3 regions of the Massilia sp. MP_M2 genome follow, and region 3 is predicted to be linked to each of the others. Evidence: predicted binding sites of a transcription regulator. Region 3 holds the regulator's gene; each other region holds the start of a gene.
What was found. The regulator sigma-54, encoded in region 3, starts transcription at its own class of promoters, with help from an activator protein. The targets are predictions, from matches to a motif close to TGGCANGNAANCTGCTTT.
Positions count from the first base shown of each region.

Region 1: the regulator sigma-54 is predicted to act here: its motif matches at 2,271-2,288, upstream of RCH14_RS06570 (PEP-CTERM sorting domain-containing protein).
Region 2: the regulator sigma-54 is predicted to act here: its motif matches at 2,142-2,159, upstream of RCH14_RS11540 (pilin).

Region 1 covers NZ_JBCHJF010000002.1:388,658-395,011, reverse strand. Annotated here, with positions in the region: gene RCH14_RS06590 (cupin domain-containing protein) at 3-359, shown strand; gene RCH14_RS06585 (hypothetical protein) at 473-949, shown strand; gene RCH14_RS06580 (translation initiation factor Sui1) at 966-1,325, opposite strand; gene RCH14_RS06575 (hypothetical protein) at 1,331-1,558, opposite strand; gene RCH14_RS06570 (PEP-CTERM sorting domain-containing protein) at 1,626-2,159, opposite strand; gene RCH14_RS06565 (branched-chain amino acid ABC transporter substrate-binding protein) at 2,411-3,580, opposite strand; gene RCH14_RS06560 (amidohydrolase) at 3,714-5,063, opposite strand; gene RCH14_RS06555 (hypothetical protein) at 5,339-5,599, opposite strand; gene RCH14_RS06550 (diguanylate cyclase) at 5,877-6,354, opposite strand, start outside.
Region 2 covers NZ_JBCHJF010000004.1:269,602-275,955, forward strand. Annotated here, with positions in the region: gene RCH14_RS11535 (S9 family peptidase) at 1-1,523, shown strand, start outside; gene RCH14_RS11540 (pilin) at 1,580-2,068, opposite strand; gene sucD (succinate--CoA ligase subunit alpha) at 2,374-3,255, opposite strand; gene sucC (ADP-forming succinate--CoA ligase subunit beta) at 3,275-4,444, opposite strand; gene RCH14_RS11555 (DUF2889 domain-containing protein) at 4,511-5,074, opposite strand; gene recX (recombination regulator RecX) at 5,530-5,994, opposite strand; gene recA (recombinase RecA) at 6,070-6,354, opposite strand, start outside.
Region 3 covers NZ_JBCHJF010000005.1:84,891-91,244, forward strand. Annotated here, with positions in the region: gene RCH14_RS12890 (KpsF/GutQ family sugar-phosphate isomerase) at 1-379, shown strand, start outside; gene RCH14_RS12895 (HAD family hydrolase) at 379-915, shown strand; gene lptC (LPS export ABC transporter periplasmic protein LptC) at 921-1,526, shown strand; gene lptA (lipopolysaccharide transport periplasmic protein LptA) at 1,572-2,120, shown strand; gene lptB (LPS export ABC transporter ATP-binding protein) at 2,117-2,872, shown strand; gene RCH14_RS12915 (RNA polymerase factor sigma-54) at 2,887-4,374, shown strand; gene hpf (ribosome hibernation-promoting factor, HPF/YfiA family) at 4,449-4,805, shown strand; gene RCH14_RS12925 (enoyl-CoA hydratase/isomerase family protein) at 4,905-5,981, shown strand; gene RCH14_RS12930 (SDR family oxidoreductase) at 6,179-6,354, opposite strand, start outside.

The DNA of each region.
Region 1 (6,354 bases), on a different contig from region 3:
GCATGAACGCAGCAATCGACCTGGCCGGCAAACTGGCCACTTTCAGCGAAGCCTGGCAACCGCGCACGGTCAGCCTGTTCAACGGCCACGACGTCATGGTCGCCAAGCTGCGTGGCGAATACCACTGGCATGTGCACGACGATTCAGACGATTTTTTCCTGGTGCTCGCTGGCAGTCTGGAGATCGACCTCGACGACGGCAAGACCGTGACGCTGGGACCCGGCCAGCTGTATGTCGTGCCGCAAGGCGTGCGGCACCGGCCCCGCGCACCCCTCGAAGCGCACATCATGCTGATCGAGCGCACTGGCACGCCCAACAGCGGAAACCCGGCCACGGCGGCCCCGCGCCGCGTGATCTAACGTCCTTACAGAACAGGCCGGATTTCGATTTTGTGTTAAAAATAAGGCAACTGAATCAATCCTGTATTCGGTTCAACAGCGTATTGCACAACATCATTTGCTTAGGACTAAACATGAAATCTACCAGCCTGCTCTCTTCCGCCCTGATTGGCGCCGTCGCCAGCGCCCGCTCGATGACACCGATGGCCACCCTTGCCGCCGCACGCCTGGCCGGGCGTCACACGTCGGGCAACCTCGTCCTGCTGGATCGCCCGCTGTTCAAGTACGGCGCACTGGCCATGGGCGCCGGTGAACTGTACGGTGACAAGATGAAGTCGGCGCCGGACCGCACCGTGTTCCTGGGCCTGCTGGCGCGCATTGCGAGCGCCGGTATTGCCGGCGCGGCGCTGGCGCCTGAAGGTCGTGAAAAGGCAGGCGCTGCGGTCGCGGTCGCAACTGCGGTACCGCTGGCCTATGCCACGCTGGCTGCCCGCAAGCAGGCGATCGCCAGGATCGGCCAGACTCGCAGCGGCCTGATCGAAGATGCGCTGATCGTCGCGGCAGGCGTTGCCGTCGTGGCGCTGGCAACGCGCGCCGCACGCAATGATTGATGCAGCCGGGCCGGCGTCAACCGCCGGAGCGCTTTGCCCGCTGCCCGAGTTTGGCCAACGCCTGCAGAACCGTGTCGCAATGGTCGCCCTGCACTTCGATCACACCGTCCTTGACCGTGCCACCCGCGCCGCAGGCGGTGCGCAATTGTTTGCCAAGCACGGCCAGCGCCATCGGGTCGAGCGCCACGCCCTTGACGAGCGTGACGCTCTTGCCACCCCGCCCCTTGCTCTGCAGCGACACGCGCACATTGCCATCGCCAACCGGTGCGGCATTGGCGAGCGTCTTGCACGTGCACTGCGCCACAGGCTGGCGGCAGGTCGGGCACATGCGGCCCGTTTCCGTGGAGTAGACGAGACCGTTGTTCGAACTGCGCATTCTGGTCAGTCCAGCCGTTTGAGGCGCTGCCCCATGATGCCCCAACGGCAATCGACGCCGTCGACCCGGCCGACCAGAGCCCAGCCGGTGCCGATCTTTTCGACGGTGACGCGGCTCTCGATTTCCTTCGCAAGCTTTTCGGCCCACCCGCTGGCGGCGCCCTGGCCCTTGAAGAGTTCCTTGCCGTCGTAGATCACGGTTGCATCGAAGACGGACATGGCGAATATGGTCATTGCTTCCTCTGGACTTCTGAACGAAAGCAGCATCGTACCATCGGCGCCAGGTCAGCCGACAAGAACGCTAGGTGCGGCGACGGGCGGCCATGAGCCCGGCCATGCCAAGACCAAGGAGAAGCATCGTGGCCGGTTCCGGCACATCGGTCACGTTGGCAAGTGCTGCCGTCCCGCCGTTCAGGCCCGTGATGACCGTGCTGTAACTGCCGGCGTCGGCATTGCCGAATCCGGTTTCGACCAGAAAGTAATCGATCCCGGCGGACAAGGCAATCGTGAATCCAGCCTGGCCGAAGCTGCCGGTGGTGAAATCGTCATTCAGCACGATCAGGTTCGCCAAGGGTGAAGCCGCACTGAATCCATTGGCGTACAGCACGAGATAGTTGTCCCAGCCGGCTGGCACCAGGCTTTGACTGAAGAATGTGTAGTTGCCGGTCTGGTCGACCCGGATGCGGTTGACGTCGTAGGAGACGTTCGTACCTACCGCACTGAGCGTGGTGGTAGTAAGCGGACGGTTCCATGTTGGGCCACCCACCGTCGTGTCGGTGAACGTGAGCGTGCCGGCTTGCGCCAGCGTCGCGCCGAAAAGGCCGATCGCGAGCATGGCGGCATTGGTTACATGGCGTACCAGAGTAGAAGGGCAAGAGATAAGCATGGCAGGTCCTGTAAAAAGCTTGCGTTGTGTCAAAGAGAAACTTGATCGAGCACACGCCACAAAGCAATTACCGTACCGTTATTCCAGGCGCTTGATTCCTATCGTATTTACATTTTCAAAAATACTAACTGTAAAGAATCCTGACAGATCCACCCTTGTGGCAACTCCGGAACGGCCTAGTTCTGGTTGAGCTCGGCACGTCAGCGCAGCACGGCCAACTTGGCTTTCTGTCCTTTGCGGAAGGTATAGATCGTCATCGCCGCGTCGCGCAAATCGCCTTTCTGATCGAAGGCGATGCTGCCAGTAACGCCCTCGTGCCTGACGGCGGCCAACGCGGGCAGGAATCTTGCTGGATCGCTCGAGTTTGCGGTCTGCATCGCTTTCGCAAACACCATCACCCCATCATAGGCATAGGGAGCATACGTCTGCAGCGGAATCTTGTAGCGCTGCTGGTAACGTTTTGTGAATGCATTCAGGCCCGCTTCCTGCGCAGCGCCAACACCACCCGCCACGACGCAGTACACCTTGTCATCGACCAGCGCATCGCCGGCCAGCTGCGGCATTTTTTCCGAGCAGACGCCGTCCCCCGAGATGAGCTTGGCACGCAGCCCGAGCGCCTTCATCTGTCTGAGCATCGGGCCGGCCACCGCGTCCATGCCGCCATAAAAAATCACGTCCGGATCGCGTGCGCGGATCTGGGTCAGGATGGCGTTGAAATCGGTTGCCTTGTCGTTGGTGAACTGGCGGCTGACAACACTCGCACCCGCCCCTGCCTTCTTGACGCCCTTGACGAATTCGTCGGCGAGCCCCTGGCCGAAGGCGGTGCGGTCGTCGATCACGGCAATCTTTTTGGCTTTCAGCGTGCCGATCGTATACGTGGCCAGCGTGCGGCCGATCAGGTTGTCGTTGGCGACGACGCGAAACGCCGTCTTGAAACCCTGGTTGGTGTAGACGGGCGTCGTGGCTGCCGGCGAAATCTGCGGAATGCCGGCGTTGGCGTATATTTTAGAGGCCGGCACTGTCGTACCCGAATTCAGGTGACCCACGACGGCAGCCACTTTCGCATCGACCAGCTTTTGCGCGACCGTCGTGCCGGTCCTTGGATCGGCGGCGTCGTCCTCGGGTTGCAAGACCCATTGCACCTTGCTGCCGCCCAGCACGATACCCTTCGTGTTGAGTTCATCGATCGCCATGCGGGCACCGTTTTCGATGTCCTTGCCCGCATGGGCGCTGGGGCCGGACAGCGGAGAGACCGTACCGATTCTGACTTGCACGACCTTGCCTGCAGGCTGGGCCTGGGCCTGGGCCTGGGCGAGCGTCACTGCGGCAAAGACGAGGGAGGACGCAGCAGCGAAGACAAGAACATGCATGGCGGGCCTTTCAGGAACGGACGTCCGATTGTACCGTCAGCCCGCTTTATGACCGAAAAGCAATCGTGCACTTACACAAGGCCCGGCGACAGTGTCGGCAACCGGACCTGCAGCGGGCCTTGTACCGGTGCGCCTAACGCTGCGGCGCCATCAGGTCGAGCAGGATCGCCGTTTCGGCCTTGATGGTGTTGGTCAGCGTCGGCTTCAGATCAGGCGCCCATTGCGGCGAATGGGTGCCGGGCAATGGCTGGCCAGCCTTCTTCGCTGCCTCGAGGCGGCCGGCATCGACCGCGCCCACGTGCAGCAACAGCGCCTTGACGCCGGGCTGCTGGCCGTACATGGCGAAATCCTCGGACGTCATCTTGGCCGGCATTTCTTTCACAAAATCAGGGCCGACGGCCTGCTCGACCGCCTTGACGGCGCGTGCCACCAGTTGCGGATCGTTGACCACCGAGTCGGTGCCCGTCTTGACTTCCACCAGCGGCTCCTTCGGCGCGCCTGCGGCGAGCGCCTCGCCCTTGGCTTCACGCGCGATGCTGGCCAGTACGCGCTGGCGCACTTCTGGCCGGAAGGTGCGCACCGTCAGCGCCAGCTTGACCTGATCCGGCACGATATTGGCCTGGGTGCCGCCCTGGATGCTGCCGACTGTGATCACCACCGGGTCGAGCGGATTGTTTTCGCGCGAGATCAGCGTCTGCAGCGCCATCACCAGCCGCGCCGCCATCACCACCGGGTCGCGCGTCTCGTGCGGTACGGCGCCATGCCCGCCCTGCCCGAACATCGTGATGGTGACGGTGTCGGCCGAGGCGCGAAATGGCCCGGCATGCCACATGACCGTGCCAGATGCCATCGACGCGTCATCATGCATCGACAACGCATAATCCGGTTTCGGGAAACGCGTGAACAAGCCGTCCTTGAGCATGGCGGCAGCGCCCGTCAATGCTTCTTCGGACGGCTGGCCGATCAGCATCAAGGTGCCGCTCCAGGCCTCGCGGTTCTCCGACATCAGCTTTGCGGTGCCATACCAGGCAGCCATGTGCAGGTCGTGGCCACAGGCGTGGGCGACCGGCACGGTGTCGCCGGCGGCGTTTTTCGTCGTAATCTTGCTGGCAAACGGCAGGCCGGTCTTTTCCAGCACCGGCAGTGCATCCATCTCGGTGCGCAGCATCACGGTCGGCCCCGGACCATTCTTGAGGATCGCCACGACGCCGGTACCGCCAACGCCGGTGGTCACCTCGAAGCCGAGCGCCTTGGCCCGTTCGGCCAGCTTGGCTGCGGTCTTGTGCTCCGCGAAACCGAGTTCCGGATTGGCGTGCAGGTCACGGTAGAAGGCTTCGAGCTTGGGAAAGTCGGCGGCCAGTTGGGTTTCGAACGGCGCCGGAAGCGACGCGGCCTGCGCGCCGACATGGGACAGGCCAGCGAGCAGGCTGGCGGCGAGGACGGTGTGACGGAATGTGCGGCGGAAGGTGCAGGGAAATGGCATCGTGACTCGCTTGAAGGGTTGGGAAGAGGCTGTCCGGGCCAATTCTACCGCCCGTGCTGGCGCGCACGGTGTCCGGCCCCGGACATCGGCACAGGCAGACCCGGGCGGGCTTCGGCCGGACGCCTGCCCTTGCAGACAATTTTCTGGAGCAGCAAATGACGAGCATCGGCTGCCGATTGCCCGATGCGCTGTCAATTCAGCTTCCTGCAAAAGCACGGCCCCTGGCGAATCAGGGCAAAGCGTCGTGGGCAGGCGCCTTTACATGTCCTTCGAGTTTACGCCTGCTCTTGCTGGAACTGTGTCCGCTGCATCTCGATCTCTTGCATATAACCCTCGAACTCTGCTGGCGTCTCGATGCGCCGGACGACCTGGTCGTTGCTGTCTTCTACCGTGAATATCCCGTTGCGCTCCAATACACCGAGAACGGTGGCCCGAACATTTTCAAGCGACACATCGCTTCCTGTCGTGGCCAGCGCGGTCCAGGTATCTTGGTCGATGGAAACGTCGTGCTCTAAGAATTTAAGGTTGAAGATCATGGTGCTTTCAGTCTGAAGGAGTACGGGATACCAACATAGCATGGACACAGTGCCCGCACGCTTGCCGCCATCCTTTTGAAAATTTCTTAAGCCCTCAAGACTCGTCAGAATCACAAATAATCAGCGGCCACGATCAGCGGCGATTGATCCGGTACCGAACCTGTAGATGTGGCGCAGCGGCTTAGATCAACGTGTCATCGTTGATACGATGCGCAAATCGAAGGACTGGTTTCGACCCGAAGCGGACCTTGACAGCACTGTATAGCGGAAGCTACTCCTATACCGTTGTGTCCACACCTAAAGAGGTCTCGCGCCCATTTTGGGGGTACGTGTCTTCCAGCGCCGGCGTGACAACTTCAGCGACCATCACTTTGTTGCGCCCACCTTTCTTTGCCGCGTACAGAGCACGGTCAGCGGCAGATATTAGATCCCGTTCGCCGTTGCCATGACCGGGCCACTGTGCTACACCGAACGATGCTGTAATGCCCGAAATTGTTTGTCCCGCGTGCTGGATTGCGATGCCGGCAAGGGACGAACGGATCCCCTCGGCGCACTTCTCAGCCTCTTCTGCACTGCAGTCAGGCAGCATCAGCACCAGTTCTTCTCCGCCGTAGCGGCACACTACGTCGCTTGCGCGCACCCGTTGCTGGATCGCGTGACTGGCGGCCTTCAGTACCAGATCGCCGCCTTCATGGCCGTAGGTGTCATTGACGCGCTTGAAATGGTCCAGGTCAATCATCACCACCGAACAGGCG
Region 2 (6,354 bases), on a different contig from region 3:
CGCGCCACTGGGATACCTGGAGCGACCACCGCAATGCGGTGCTGTTCTCGGCGCCGATCGGCGCAGCAGGCGCGATCACCGGCGAGCCGGTCAGCCTGTCGGGTTCCCTAGACGGCGACGTGCCCTCGAAGCCCTTTGGCGACCGCGAAGAATACCGCTTCAGCCCGGACGGCAAGACGGTCGTGTTCTCGGCCCGCATCGCCGGCAAGACCGAAGCCTGGTCGACCAACTTCGACCTGTACAGCGTGCCTTCTGCCGGCGGCGCCGCGCCGCGCAACCTGACGGCGGACAATCTGGCCTGGGATACCAAGGGCACGTTCTCGCCCGATGGCCGCACATTGGCTTACCTGGCGATGGCGCGCCCCGGCTTCGAGGCCGACCGCTACCAGATCATGCTGATGGATGTGGCGAGCGGCGCCAAGCGCCCGCTGGCAGCAAACTGGGACCGCTCGGCCGGCAGCCTGGTCTGGCGCGCCGATGGCAAGGCGCTCATCGTCGATGCGGAAGACATCGGCCAGCATCGCCTGTTCTCCATCGACGTGGCCGGTGGCAAGGTCACGCCGCTGACCGATACCGGCGCTGTGGGCGCGTTCGATCTGCGCCGCGATACGCTGGTCTATACCCATGCGAACCTGTCAGCAGGTGCGCAATTGTTTTCGATGAAGCTGGGCGCCAAGCCAAAGCAGCTGACCACGTTGAACACCGAGCGCTTGAAAGATGTGCGCTGGGGCGACGCCGAGCAGTTCTCGTTTGCCGGCGCCAATGGCGACACCGTGTACGGTTACGTGATGAAACCGTGGAATGCGCAGCCGGGCCAGAAATACCCGGTCGCATTCATCGTCCACGGCGGGCCACAAGGCAGCTTCGGCAACGGCTGGAGCTACCGCTGGAATCCGCAGACCTATGCCGGTGCGGGTTACGCCGCCGTGTTCATCGACTTCCACGGTTCGACCGGCTACGGCCAGAAGTTCACCGATTCGATCAGCAACGACTGGGGCGGCAAGCCGCTGGTCGACCTGCAAAAGGGCTACGACGCAGCACTGAAGAAGTTCCCGTGGCTGGATCGCTCACGCGACTGCGCACTGGGTGCATCGTACGGCGGCTACATGATGAACTGGATCGCCGGTAATTGGTCGGATGAGTTCAAGTGCATCGTCAATCACGACGGCGTGTTCGACACGCGCGGCATGGCGTACTCGACCGAGGAGCAGTGGTTCACGGATTGGGAAAATGGCGGGCCGTACTACAAGGTGCCGGAGAACCATGAGCGCTTCAATCCGGTTCATCACGTAACCAAGTGGAAGACGCCGATGCTGGTGATCCAGGGCGATCTGGACTTCCGGATTCCGACGGCGCAGGCACTGGGCACGTTCACGGCGCTGCAGCGTCAAGGGGTCGAGAGCAAGTTGCTCGTGTTCCCGGATGAGAATCACTGGGTGCTCAAGCCAGCCAATTCGGTGCAGTGGCATCACACGGTGAATGGGTGGTTGGATCGGTTTTTGAAAGCGCAGCCAGCGAAGTGATCCTGGAATAGGAAAAGCCCGCTGGGAAGCGGGCTTTTTTGGCTTACTGGGGGAAATTAATCGGCTGCTGCAGCAGCAGGTGGATTATTTTTCTGGATTTCCGCGAGAGCCACAGCGTTGGTCACGGTAGTGGTATTGGTCCAGGTCACAGCCGATTCGCCCGTTTCATCTGGTGTCATGGTGATGATCAGACCATCGACGCCGGTGCCGATGCCGGTACCCAGCGTGACCGCCACTGCGCCATCAGTCACTGCAACGCTGGCGATTTCTTTGGTTGCCTTGAAGTCGGTAGCTGCTGGGATGCCTGGCTTGCCGTTATCGCATTCACTCTTGACGCCGCCGTTTTCCTGGATGCAGACACCGACCGAAGTCTTGAGCGAAGCGACCGAGCCCAGCACTGCAGCGATCTTCGACTTGATGGTGTAGTTGCTGTACTGTGGAATTGCAACAGCCGCCAGAATACCGATAATTGCCACGACGATCATCAGTTCGATCAGGGTGAAGCCGCCTTCGGCTTTTTTGCTTGGCATTTGCTTGAAGTTCATTTTAAATCTCCAGGTGGGTATTTCAAAAAAGTGGACCTACGTATCTTGTGCTGCTCACTGCTACGCTTTCTTATATGCAAGCGCTGTGCCAGCCCAAAAATGGCGTAAAACGGTCGATTTTATGAACAACAAGCCAACAAACGCCTGTCCCAGCACAAAAAACGGCACCCTGGATGACAAAATTTGTCAGTGCCTTACGGCAATTTTTGTCACATGCGATCGATATCAACAAAAAGCGGCGCACTAAATAAAAAACGGGAAGCTCGCGCTCCCCGTTTTATCTTTCGATCAACAGATCGTCAGGATTACAGCATGGCCTTCAGCAGACGCGCCATTTCCGACGGGTTCTTGGTGACGGTGATGCCGCAGGCTTCCATGATTTCCAGCTTGGCTTGCGCGGTGTCCGCACCGCCCGAGATCAGCGCGCCGGCGTGGCCCATGCGCTTGCCTGGTGGCGCGGTGACGCCAGCGATGAAGCCGACGACTGGCTTCTTCATGTTGTCCTTGATCCAGTAAGCCGCGTTGGCTTCGTCCGGACCACCGATTTCGCCGATCATGATGACCGCGTCGGTATCAGGATCGTCGTTGAACATCTGCATGATGTCGATGTGCTTCAGACCGTTGATCGGATCGCCGCCGATGCCGACTGCCGACGACTGGCCCAGGCCCAGTGCGGTCAGCTGTGCAACTGCTTCATAGGTCAGGGTGCCCGAGCGCGAGACGACGCCGATGCGGCCCTTGCGGTGGATGTGACCTGGCATGATGCCGATCTTGATTTCGTCAGGGGTGATCAGGCCTGGGCAGTTAGGGCCCAGCAGCAGGGTCTTCGAACCCGACTTGGCCATACGGTCCTTGATTTCCATCATGTCACGGACTGGAATGCCTTCGGTGATGCAAATTGCCAGGTCCAGCTCGGCTTCGACGGCTTCCCAGATTGCAGCGGCTGCGCCTGCTGGCGGGACATAGATCACCGACACGTTGGCGCCGGTTTCTTTTTTCGCTTCAGCAACGGTTGCGAAAATCGGGATGCCTTCGAAATCTTCGCCGGCTTTCTTCGGGTTCACGCCAGCAACGAATGCTTCCTTGCCGTTTGCGTACTCGCGGCACATGCGGGTGTGGAACTGGCCGGTCTTGCCGGTGATGCCCTGGGTGACTACTTTGGTATCTTTGTTGATCAGAATCGACATTTTTTTATTTCCTTAGCAATTAGGCTTGACCGGCAGCGGCGGCGACGACCGACTTCGCTGCGTCTTCCATCGTGTCTGCGGCGATGATTGGCAGGCCCGATTCGGCCAGCATCTTCTTGCCCAGGTCTTCGTTGGTGCCCTTCATGCGCACGACCAGCGGCACTTGCAGCGACACGGCTTTCGATGCAGCGATCACGCCTTCGGCGATGACGTCGCAACGCATGATGCCGCCGAAGATGTTGACCAGGATGGCTTTCAGGTCAGGGTTCTTCAGCATGATCTTGAACGCTTCGGTCACTTTCTCGGCCGTGGCGCCACCGCCGACGTCGAGGAAGTTGGCTGGCTCGCCGCCGAACAGCTTGATGGTGTCCATGGTGGCCATGGCCAGGCCGGCGCCGTTGACCAGGCAGCCGATGTTGCCGTCGAGCGAGATGTAGGCCAGATCGAATTTCGATGCTTCGACTTCCGCTGGATCTTCTTCGTCCAGATCGCGGTAAGCGACGATTTCAGGACGGCGATACAGTGCGTTCGCGTCGAAGTTGAATTTGGCGTCCAGGGCGATGATCTTGCCACTGCCGGTGACGATCAGCGGGTTGATTTCGGCCAGCGATGCATCGGTTTCCCAGTAGGCTTTGTACAGGCCTTGCAGGTTCGCGCGTGCGTCGGCGATCGAGCCGGCTGGCACACCGATTTTGGCGGCGATGTCGTCAGCCTGCTCATCGGTCAGGCCGATTTTCGGGTCGATCACGAGGTTGTGGATTTTTTCCGGATTGCTGTGCGCGACTTCTTCGATGTCCATGCCGCCTTCCGACGAGGCCATCAGCACGACTTTCTGGCTGACGCGGTCGGTCACGAGCGAGACGTACAGCTCTTGTTTGATGTCGGCGCCTTCTTCGACCATCAAGCGACGGACTTTCTGGCCTTCCGGGCTGGTCTGGTGCGTGATCAGCTGCATGCCCATGATCTGGTCAGCGTATTCCTTGACCTGCTCGAGCGATTTGGCGACCTTGACGCCGCCGCCCTTGCCGCGGCCACCAGCGTGGATCTGCGCCTTGACGACCCAGACCGGACCACCCAGTTCTTCAGCAGCTTTGACAGCCTCTTCGACCGACATGCACGGAATGCCGCGCGGAACGGTCACCCCGAATTTTCGGAGGATTTCTTTGCCCTGATACTCATGGATCTTCATGCTGGCTTCCCTTCTATCTATTACTGAATTAGAAACGGTTGAACTACAAAAAAAACAAACGACGACTTAACCCGACACGGCCTTGATGGACCAGCGCGGGTAATATTTGGCCACGGCGGGGCCGTCGCTGCGCAGGGCATGGCAACGGTCGAGCTCAAATGGACGGTCGGATGACGTGACGCCTTGCCCGCCTGGGGCATCGACAGTGTCGTCAGCAAAGGCTTGCAGCGCTGCGGTGGGCAGCACCTGGGCCAGTTCGGTCAGATGGGTGCAGCCGAGAACGCCGGATAGGCGGTCTTTCAGGTGCAACCGGAAATGGTTCACGAGCGAGAGCCCGATCAACTTCTTGTAGGCAGGGCCGATGGTATCGCAAAAGCCCGGATACGGGACGGCATCGGATGCGGCTTCGGCATCGACGATGTTCAGGTCACGGTCGATCGTGACGCGCAGCTTCAGGTCGTGCACTGGCGTGCCGCCAGGCCGTTCGCCGGAAGCAAGTTCAACAGTACGCGTTTTCACATCGCGGATGCTGGCATCAAGATCCCACATGCCATCGTCGCGCGCATAGGCGTCGACTGTGATGGCGCGCGTATGCCGGAGCGAGCGCGATACGGGAAGAGACAAAGGCATAAATACCAGTGCCGTCGAGACGGCGGTTAGTGATGCAGCCGGTGTGCTAGTGCACGTCAACGCAGCTTCTGCGGCGACAACCGCTCATGCGGCGCTGCTTAAACCCGTAAAGTTTATCACAGCGTCCCGACCGGCGCATCGCTAAAAGGGCACAGCACTGCCTGCGTCGCGGGAGATGCACGGACTTGGCAGGGGCTTGACAGCGTGTTTGCCGCATATGGTATGCGCATGGAGGATAGCCAATTACCGCTGCCATTCATGAAGCGAATGAGGGATATGGGTTTTGGTCGTTGGACACTGCCGACGAACAAAAGCGCCAGCGTGCAGCGCCATCGCCCGTTGAGGAATATGCCTTGGCATATCGGGGATGACGCTCCACGCTGGCGCCTGGAGACAGCGTCAGGTCGTGACTGGATGCGATGACGATAGCAATAACTAGTCGGGGTCAGCGATGACTAGTCAGGAAACTCGTCATCGTCGGGTGTGCCCTGCATCGCTGTGCGTGCGGCGCGCTGCGAAAAACCCCGCTGCAGCAAGAACCGCATCTGCTTGGCGCGCGCTGCGGCATCCACCGCGACCGTGCCAAACTTGCGCTGCCAGACTTCGACCGCACGGGCGGTTTCGCTGTCGGACAGCCCGGCTTTGATGTCGACCAGCGCCTCGCCCGTTACTCCATGACTTTTCAATTCGGCCATCACGCGACTGTCGCCATAACGGCTCGCTTTACGGTTGACCAGGGATTCGGCAAAGCGCTCCTGCGACAACCAGTTATTTTTTTCAAGGAAATCGAGCAGGGCATCGACGTCATCGCCCTCTTCCGCATACTTGGACAGTTTGCGGCGCAATTCGAAGCGGCTGTGCTCGCGCTGCGACAGATAGCGCAGCGCGCGGCCTTTGAGACTGAGTACGGGTGTTCGCATGGATAACGTCAGCCCATCAGCGTGGCGCCGGGCGCCGGTGGCAAGCTGCTGCCACCGCGCCCCGCGCCAGGCTGATTATTCACTAACCGCCTGCACTTTCGGCTTGTCGGCGCCAACCGGCGCCGGTGGCAGCTCGCGCACACCCAGTGCGGTACGGACCTTGTTTTCGATCTCGCGCGCCAGGGCTGGACGGTCACGCAGGAACTGACGCGCGTTGTCTTTACCCTGACCGATACGCTCGCCGTTATAGCTGTACCACGAGCCCGACTTCTCGACGATTTTGTTATCTGCGCCAAGATCCAGAATTTCGCCTTCACGTGACGTGCCTTCGCCATAAAGAATGTCGAAGTGCGCTTCTTT
Region 3 (6,354 bases):
GCACGTGCGCGACGTGATGCGCACCGGCGACGCCATCCCGTCAGTGGGCATGGATGTCCCGCTGGTCAAGGCGCTGCTCGAGATCAGCCAGAAGGGCATGGGCATGACCGCCGTGGTCGACCCTGACGGCCGACCGCTGGGCGTGTTTACCGACGGCGACTTGCGCCGCGTGATCGAGCGCATGCACGATTTTTCGAACGTGCTCATTCGCGACGTCATGCACGCCAATCCGCGCAGCGTGCGGCCTGAGCAGCTGGCGGTCGACGCGGTCGCCGTGATGGAAGAATTTCGCATCAACCAGATGCTCGTGATCGATGAGGCGGGCCAGCTGGTCGGCGCGCTGCACATCCACGACCTGACCCGCGCAAAGGTGATTTGATGAACACTCCCGTATTGGCCCACATCGAGCGCGCCGCGCGCATCAAGGTCATGATCTTCGACGTCGACGGCGTGCTCACCGACGGCAGCCTGACCTACGGCCCCGATGGCGAAGTCACCAAGACCTTCAATGTGCTCGATGGCCTGGGCATCCAGATGCTGAATAAAAGCGGCGTGCAGACTGCGATCATCAGCGCGCGCCTGTCGCCGATTGTCGTGCGGCGCGCCGCCGATCTGGGCATCTCGCATGTCCACCAGGGCAATCACGACAAGCGCATCGGCTTTGCCAAGCTGCTCGAGGCTACCGGTTTTACTGCCGACCAATGCGGCTACATCGGCGACGACGTGATCGACCTGCCGCTGTTCGCGCGCGTCGGTTTTGCCGTCGCCGTGCCGTCGGGCCATCCGGACGTGCAGCACCGCGCGCATTACGTGACCAAGAACGGTGGCGGGCGCGGCGCGGTGCGCGAGATCTGCGACCTGGTCATGCGCGCGCAGGGCACCTACGACCAGGCGCTCGCGCCATATTTCGCCTGAGCGCCATGGCCACCATCGCCTCCAACAAACGCACCTCGCACCGCTGGAACCTGCTGGCGATGATCGTGATCGGCGTGTTCTTCGCCTTCGGCAGCTTTTGGCTGCTGCAGCTGATGCAGGCGACCGAGATCGATGCGCAACTGGGCGGCCCGCCCGACGAGCCGGATTACATCGTCGAGAATTTTTCGTTCGTGCGCATGACGCCGAGCGGCCAGCCGAGCTATGTGGTATCGGGCAAGCGCCTGGCCCACATTCCGTTGGGCGATGTGTCGAACGTCGAGCAGCCGCTCATGCGCGGCGTCGAACCGGGCCGCCCGCCGACGACGGTGGTGGCCAAGACTGCGCGCATCTTCCATGAAGAGCACCGCGTCGAACTGTTCGGCGACGTCGATTTGCAGCGCCCGAAGACGCCCGTCAGCGAAGCACTGCGCGTGCGCACGCAGGCCATGACCGTGTTGCCCGACGAAGAAATCGTCAAGACCGACCAGCCGATCGACATGGAGCTTGGCGCGTCCAGTCTCAAGGCCGTCGGCCTGGTCGCCAACAATGCGACCATGCAGATGCAATTGTCCGGCCGCGGCCGTATCGTCTATCCGCCACGCCAGCGCTGAAGGCCACCAGCCATGCGCGCGTACTAACCCAGGACCAGCACCATCATGAAAAAACTCTTTGCTGCCGCTTTCTTTTCACTCCTTTCCTTGACCGCCATGGCCGAAAAGGCCGACTCGCTCAAGCAGGCGGCGCTTGAATACGATAACGGCGACCTCGATGGCGTCGCGGGCGTTCGCACCTTCACCGGCAACGTGATCCTCACCCGCGGTACGCTGCTGGTCAAGGCCGAACGCGCCGTGGTCAGGGAGACGCCCGAAGGCTATATGAGCGTGACGCTCACTGCGGCCAACGGCAAGCCCGCTACGTTCCGCCAGAAGCGCGACGGCGGCCCGAATCTGTGGGTCGAGGGCCAGGCCGAACGCATCGAATACGACGAACGTTCGGAGCTGGTGCGCCTGTACTCGAACGCCGTCGTCAAGGAACTCGAAAACGACCGGATGACCAACCAGATGACCGGCCCCTTCATCTCGTACGACAACCGCAAGGAAGTCGTCGCCGTGCGCAATGACGTCAGCGGCGAGAGCAAGGTTGGCGGCGGGCGCGGCACGCTAATCCTGGCGCCCAAGCGTGCGCCGGCCGGAGGCACGCAATGACGGAGCTGAACGATCGCAGCACGCTGGTCGTCAAGGGCCTGCAGAAAAGCTATGGCAAGCGCCTGGTCGTGCGCGACGTGTCGCTCGATGTCGAATGCGGCGAGGTGGTGGGTTTGCTGGGCCCGAACGGCGCCGGCAAGACCACCTCGTTCTACATGATCGTCGGCCTGGTGCCGTCGGATGCCGGCTCGATCAGCATCAACGGCACCGACATCACCAGCCTGCCGATCCATCGCCGCGCGGTGCTGGGCCTGTCGTACCTGCCGCAAGAAGCCTCGGTGTTTCGCAAGCTGACGGTGGAAGAAAACATCCGCGCCGTGCTCGAACTGCAAAAGGTCAACGGCAAGTCGCTGACCAAAACCGAGATCAACGACCGCCTCGACAGCCTGCTGGCCGACCTGCAGATCGAGAAGCTGCGCGAGAACCCGGCGCTGTCGCTGTCGGGCGGCGAGCGACGCCGCGTGGAGATCGCGCGCGCACTGGCGACCAACCCGCGCTTCGTGCTGCTTGACGAGCCGTTCGCCGGCGTCGACCCGATCGCCGTGATCGAGATCCAGCGCATCGTGCGCTTCCTCAAGGAGCGCAAGATCGGGGTCCTGATCACCGACCACAATGTGCGCGAGACGCTCGGCATCTGCGACCGCGCCTACATCATCAATCAGGGGGCGGTGCTCGCATCCGGCCGTCCCGACGATATCATCGCCGACGAGTCGGTGCGCCGCGTGTACCTTGGTGAACATTTCCGCATGTAAGCCATGGTCAATCAATGAAACAGTCCCTTCAGCTCCGCACCTCGCAGCACCTGGCGCTCACGCCACAGCTGCAGCAATCGATCCGCTTGCTGCAGCTGTCGACGCTCGAACTGCATCAGGAGATCGAGCAGATACTGGGCGATAACCCGCTGCTCGAACGGCTCGACGATCCGCTCGATCATTCGGTGCGCTTGCTGGGCGATGGCGCCATCAACAATGCGCCGGCGCCGGGCGAGGCGCCGCCGGCGCCGGGCCAGCAGGCCGAAGGCGAGGGCAGCGCACCGGCCGAGGGCGAGGGCGCCGAAGGCGGCGCGGTCGATGGCGACCGGCCCGACACCGACTGGAACGAAGGCAGCGGCGCGTCGTCCGGCAGTAGTAGCAGCAGCGACGACGAAGACGGCCGCCCGCAGCTGGAGGCATGCGCGATCACGCTACGCGAACACCTGATGGAACAGGTGCGCGAAACGCTGCTCTCAACCCGCGACCGCGCGCTGGCCGAACTGGTGATCGACGCGCTGGACGACAACGGCTATCTGGACGAGCCGCTCGACGAGATCCACGCACGCCTGCCGGAAGAACTCGAGGTCGACCTGGACGAACTGCGCTGCGCGCTGGCGATGGTGCAGAGCATGGACCCGGTGGGCGTGGGCGCGCGCAGCGCATCCGAATGCCTGGCGCTGCAGATCCGGCGCATGCCGGGCGTGCCGATGGTCACGCGCCGCATGGCCCTGAAGATCGTCGAAGGGTACCTGACCTGGTTCGCGCAGCGCGAATACAGCAAGCTGAAAAAAGCACTCGATTGCGATGATGAAGATCTGCGCGAAGTGCAGGCCGTGGTCCGCCAGTGCAACCCGCACCCGGGCGCCGCGTTCGCGTCGAACGTGTCAGATTACGTGGTGCCGGACGTGATGGTGCGGCGCGCCAAGAATGGCTGGGCGGTCACGCTGAACCCGGACGTGATGCCGCGCCTGCGCGTCAACAGCCTGTACGCCACGATGCTCAAGCAGGGCCGCAGCGAGAGCCAGATGGGCGCGCAGATGCAAGAGGCGAAGTGGCTCATCAAGAATATGCGCCAGCGTTTTGACACGATCCTGCGTGTGGCCGAGGCCATTGTCGAGCGCCAGCGCAACTTTTTCAGCCACGGCGCGGTTGCCATGCGGCCCCTTGTTTTGCGCGAGATAGCTGATACACTAGGTCTGCACGAGAGCACGATTTCTCGTGTCACAACGCAGAAATACATGCTGACCCCGCACGGCATGTTCGAGTTGAAGTATTTCTTCGGTAGCCACGTTGCCACCGAGGCGGGAGGCGAAGCATCCTCAACGGCAATCCGTGCGCTCATCGCACAATTGACAGGAGCAGAAGACCCTAAGAATCCATTATCCGACAGCAAGATCGCGGAAATGCTCGGGGAACAAGGCATGGTCATTGCGCGCAGGACGGTCGCAAAATACCGTGAAGCGCTCAAGATCCCCCCCGTCAGTCTCCGCAAAGCCTTGTAACAACGCCGCTCATACAGCCTGTGCCTTCAGCTCCTGTATGGTGCAAGCGACGTGACATCTTCAAAGGAGTGTGTATGAACCTCACCATCAGTGGTCACCATCTCGAAGTAACCCCTGCCATCCGTGAATACGTTCAGAATAAGCTGGAACGCATTATTCGCCATTTCGATCAAGTCATAGATACCCACGTCTTCCTGGCCGTCGATAACCTCACCGAAAAAGAAAAAAGGCAAAAAGCTGAAATCAATGTCCAGGTGTCGGGCAAGACCCTGCACGTGGCGAGCGTCGCGCAAGACCTGTATGCCGCGATCGACATGTTGATGGATAAACTGGATCGACAAATCCTGAAGCACAAGCAGATGCTGAAAGACCATAACCGCACAGCGATCAAACGCCTGGACGTCGACGAAGCAGACGTCGCTGCCGCCTGATTCAAGCGCAGGTCACCATCGCCAGGGGCGTCTTTCAGAGACGCCCTTTTTGCATCCCGCTGCCGGTAAAATACGTGTTTCCTCCCGATGGATCACGCCATGTCCGAACACGTCCTGACCCGCATTGCCAACCGCACCGGCATCATCACCCTCGACCGGCCAAAGGCGCTCAATTCGCTGTCGCTGGACATGGTGCGCGCGCTGACCGCGATCCTGCTCGACTGGCAGCTTGACGCCGCCGTCGATGCGGTGGTGATCACCAGCAGCAGCGAAAAAGCACTGTGCGCGGGCGGTGATATCCGCTTCTTCCACGAGGTCGGCAACGCCTCGCCGCAAGATGGCAGCGCACTGCTCGAAGATTTTTTCACCGAAGAATACGCACTGAATCACCTGATCCATTTTTATCCAAAACCGTATATCGCACTGATGGACGGCGTGGTCATGGGCGGCGGCATGGGCATCGCGCAGGGCGGGCCCGATTGCGCCCTGCGCATCGTGACCGAGCGCACGAAGATGGCAATGCCCGAGGTGAATATCGGCCTGTTCCCCGATGTCGGCGGCAGCCATTTTCTGTCGCATGCGCCGGGGCAGTTGGGGATGTTCCTGGGCTTGACCGGCTTGACGATCGGCGCGGCCGATGCGCTGTACGTAGGCCTGGCCGACGTGTTCGTACCTGGCGCTGATTTGGCGGCCTTGCAGGCGCTGATCGAGGCGACGCCGGGCGCGGATCTGCAGGCGGCGATCCGCGCTCTCGCCAGCCAGCATGCCGGCGAGAGCGAATTGCAGGCCAACCGCGCGTGCATCGATGCGCACTTCGGCGCAGACTCGGTGGCGGCGATCATGGCGTCGCTCGAGGGTGACGACACACCATTCGCGCAGAAGGCGTTGCGCGCGATGCGCCTGCGCTCGCCGTTGATGATGTGCGTGACGCGCGAGCTGCTGCTGCGCGGCGCGTCGCTCGATGTCGCCGACTGCCTGCGCCTGGAGCGCTCGCTCGTGCGCCGCAATTTCGAGCATGGCGAGGTACTCGAAGGCGTGCGTGCGCTCGTGATCGACAAGGACAATGCGCCGCAATGGAATCCGCCGTCGCTGGATCTCGTGACCGACGCGATGGTGGCGCGCTTCTTTGCGCCGGTGTGGCCGGTGCATGCGCACCCGCTGCGCCATCTCGCATAAGCCTCTTCATGCATATCCGTTTGCGCGTGACTTTTCGTGCAGCCGGTGCAACCATCGTGGCTTCATGAACCGATGAGGAACCCCGATGCGTATCGAGGACCAGGAAAGGATTCCTAGCGTCTCAATTCGTCATGAGCGAGATGTCGCAGTGCGACCGTTACCAGGACAGGCTCGGGGTGGCACTGGCGTTTCTCCTGTCATGTGCGGTTGATTGACACGCCACCGTCCACCAAAAGACTTGATCCAGTGCTGAAGCTGGAGGAATCAGACGCGAGATAGAGTGCCGAGCGGGCGATCTCCTCTGGCCGCGCGATGCGTTTGAGGGCGTGCAAGCCTTCCACAAAAGCCAGCGCCTCAGGGGTATTGGCGCTCG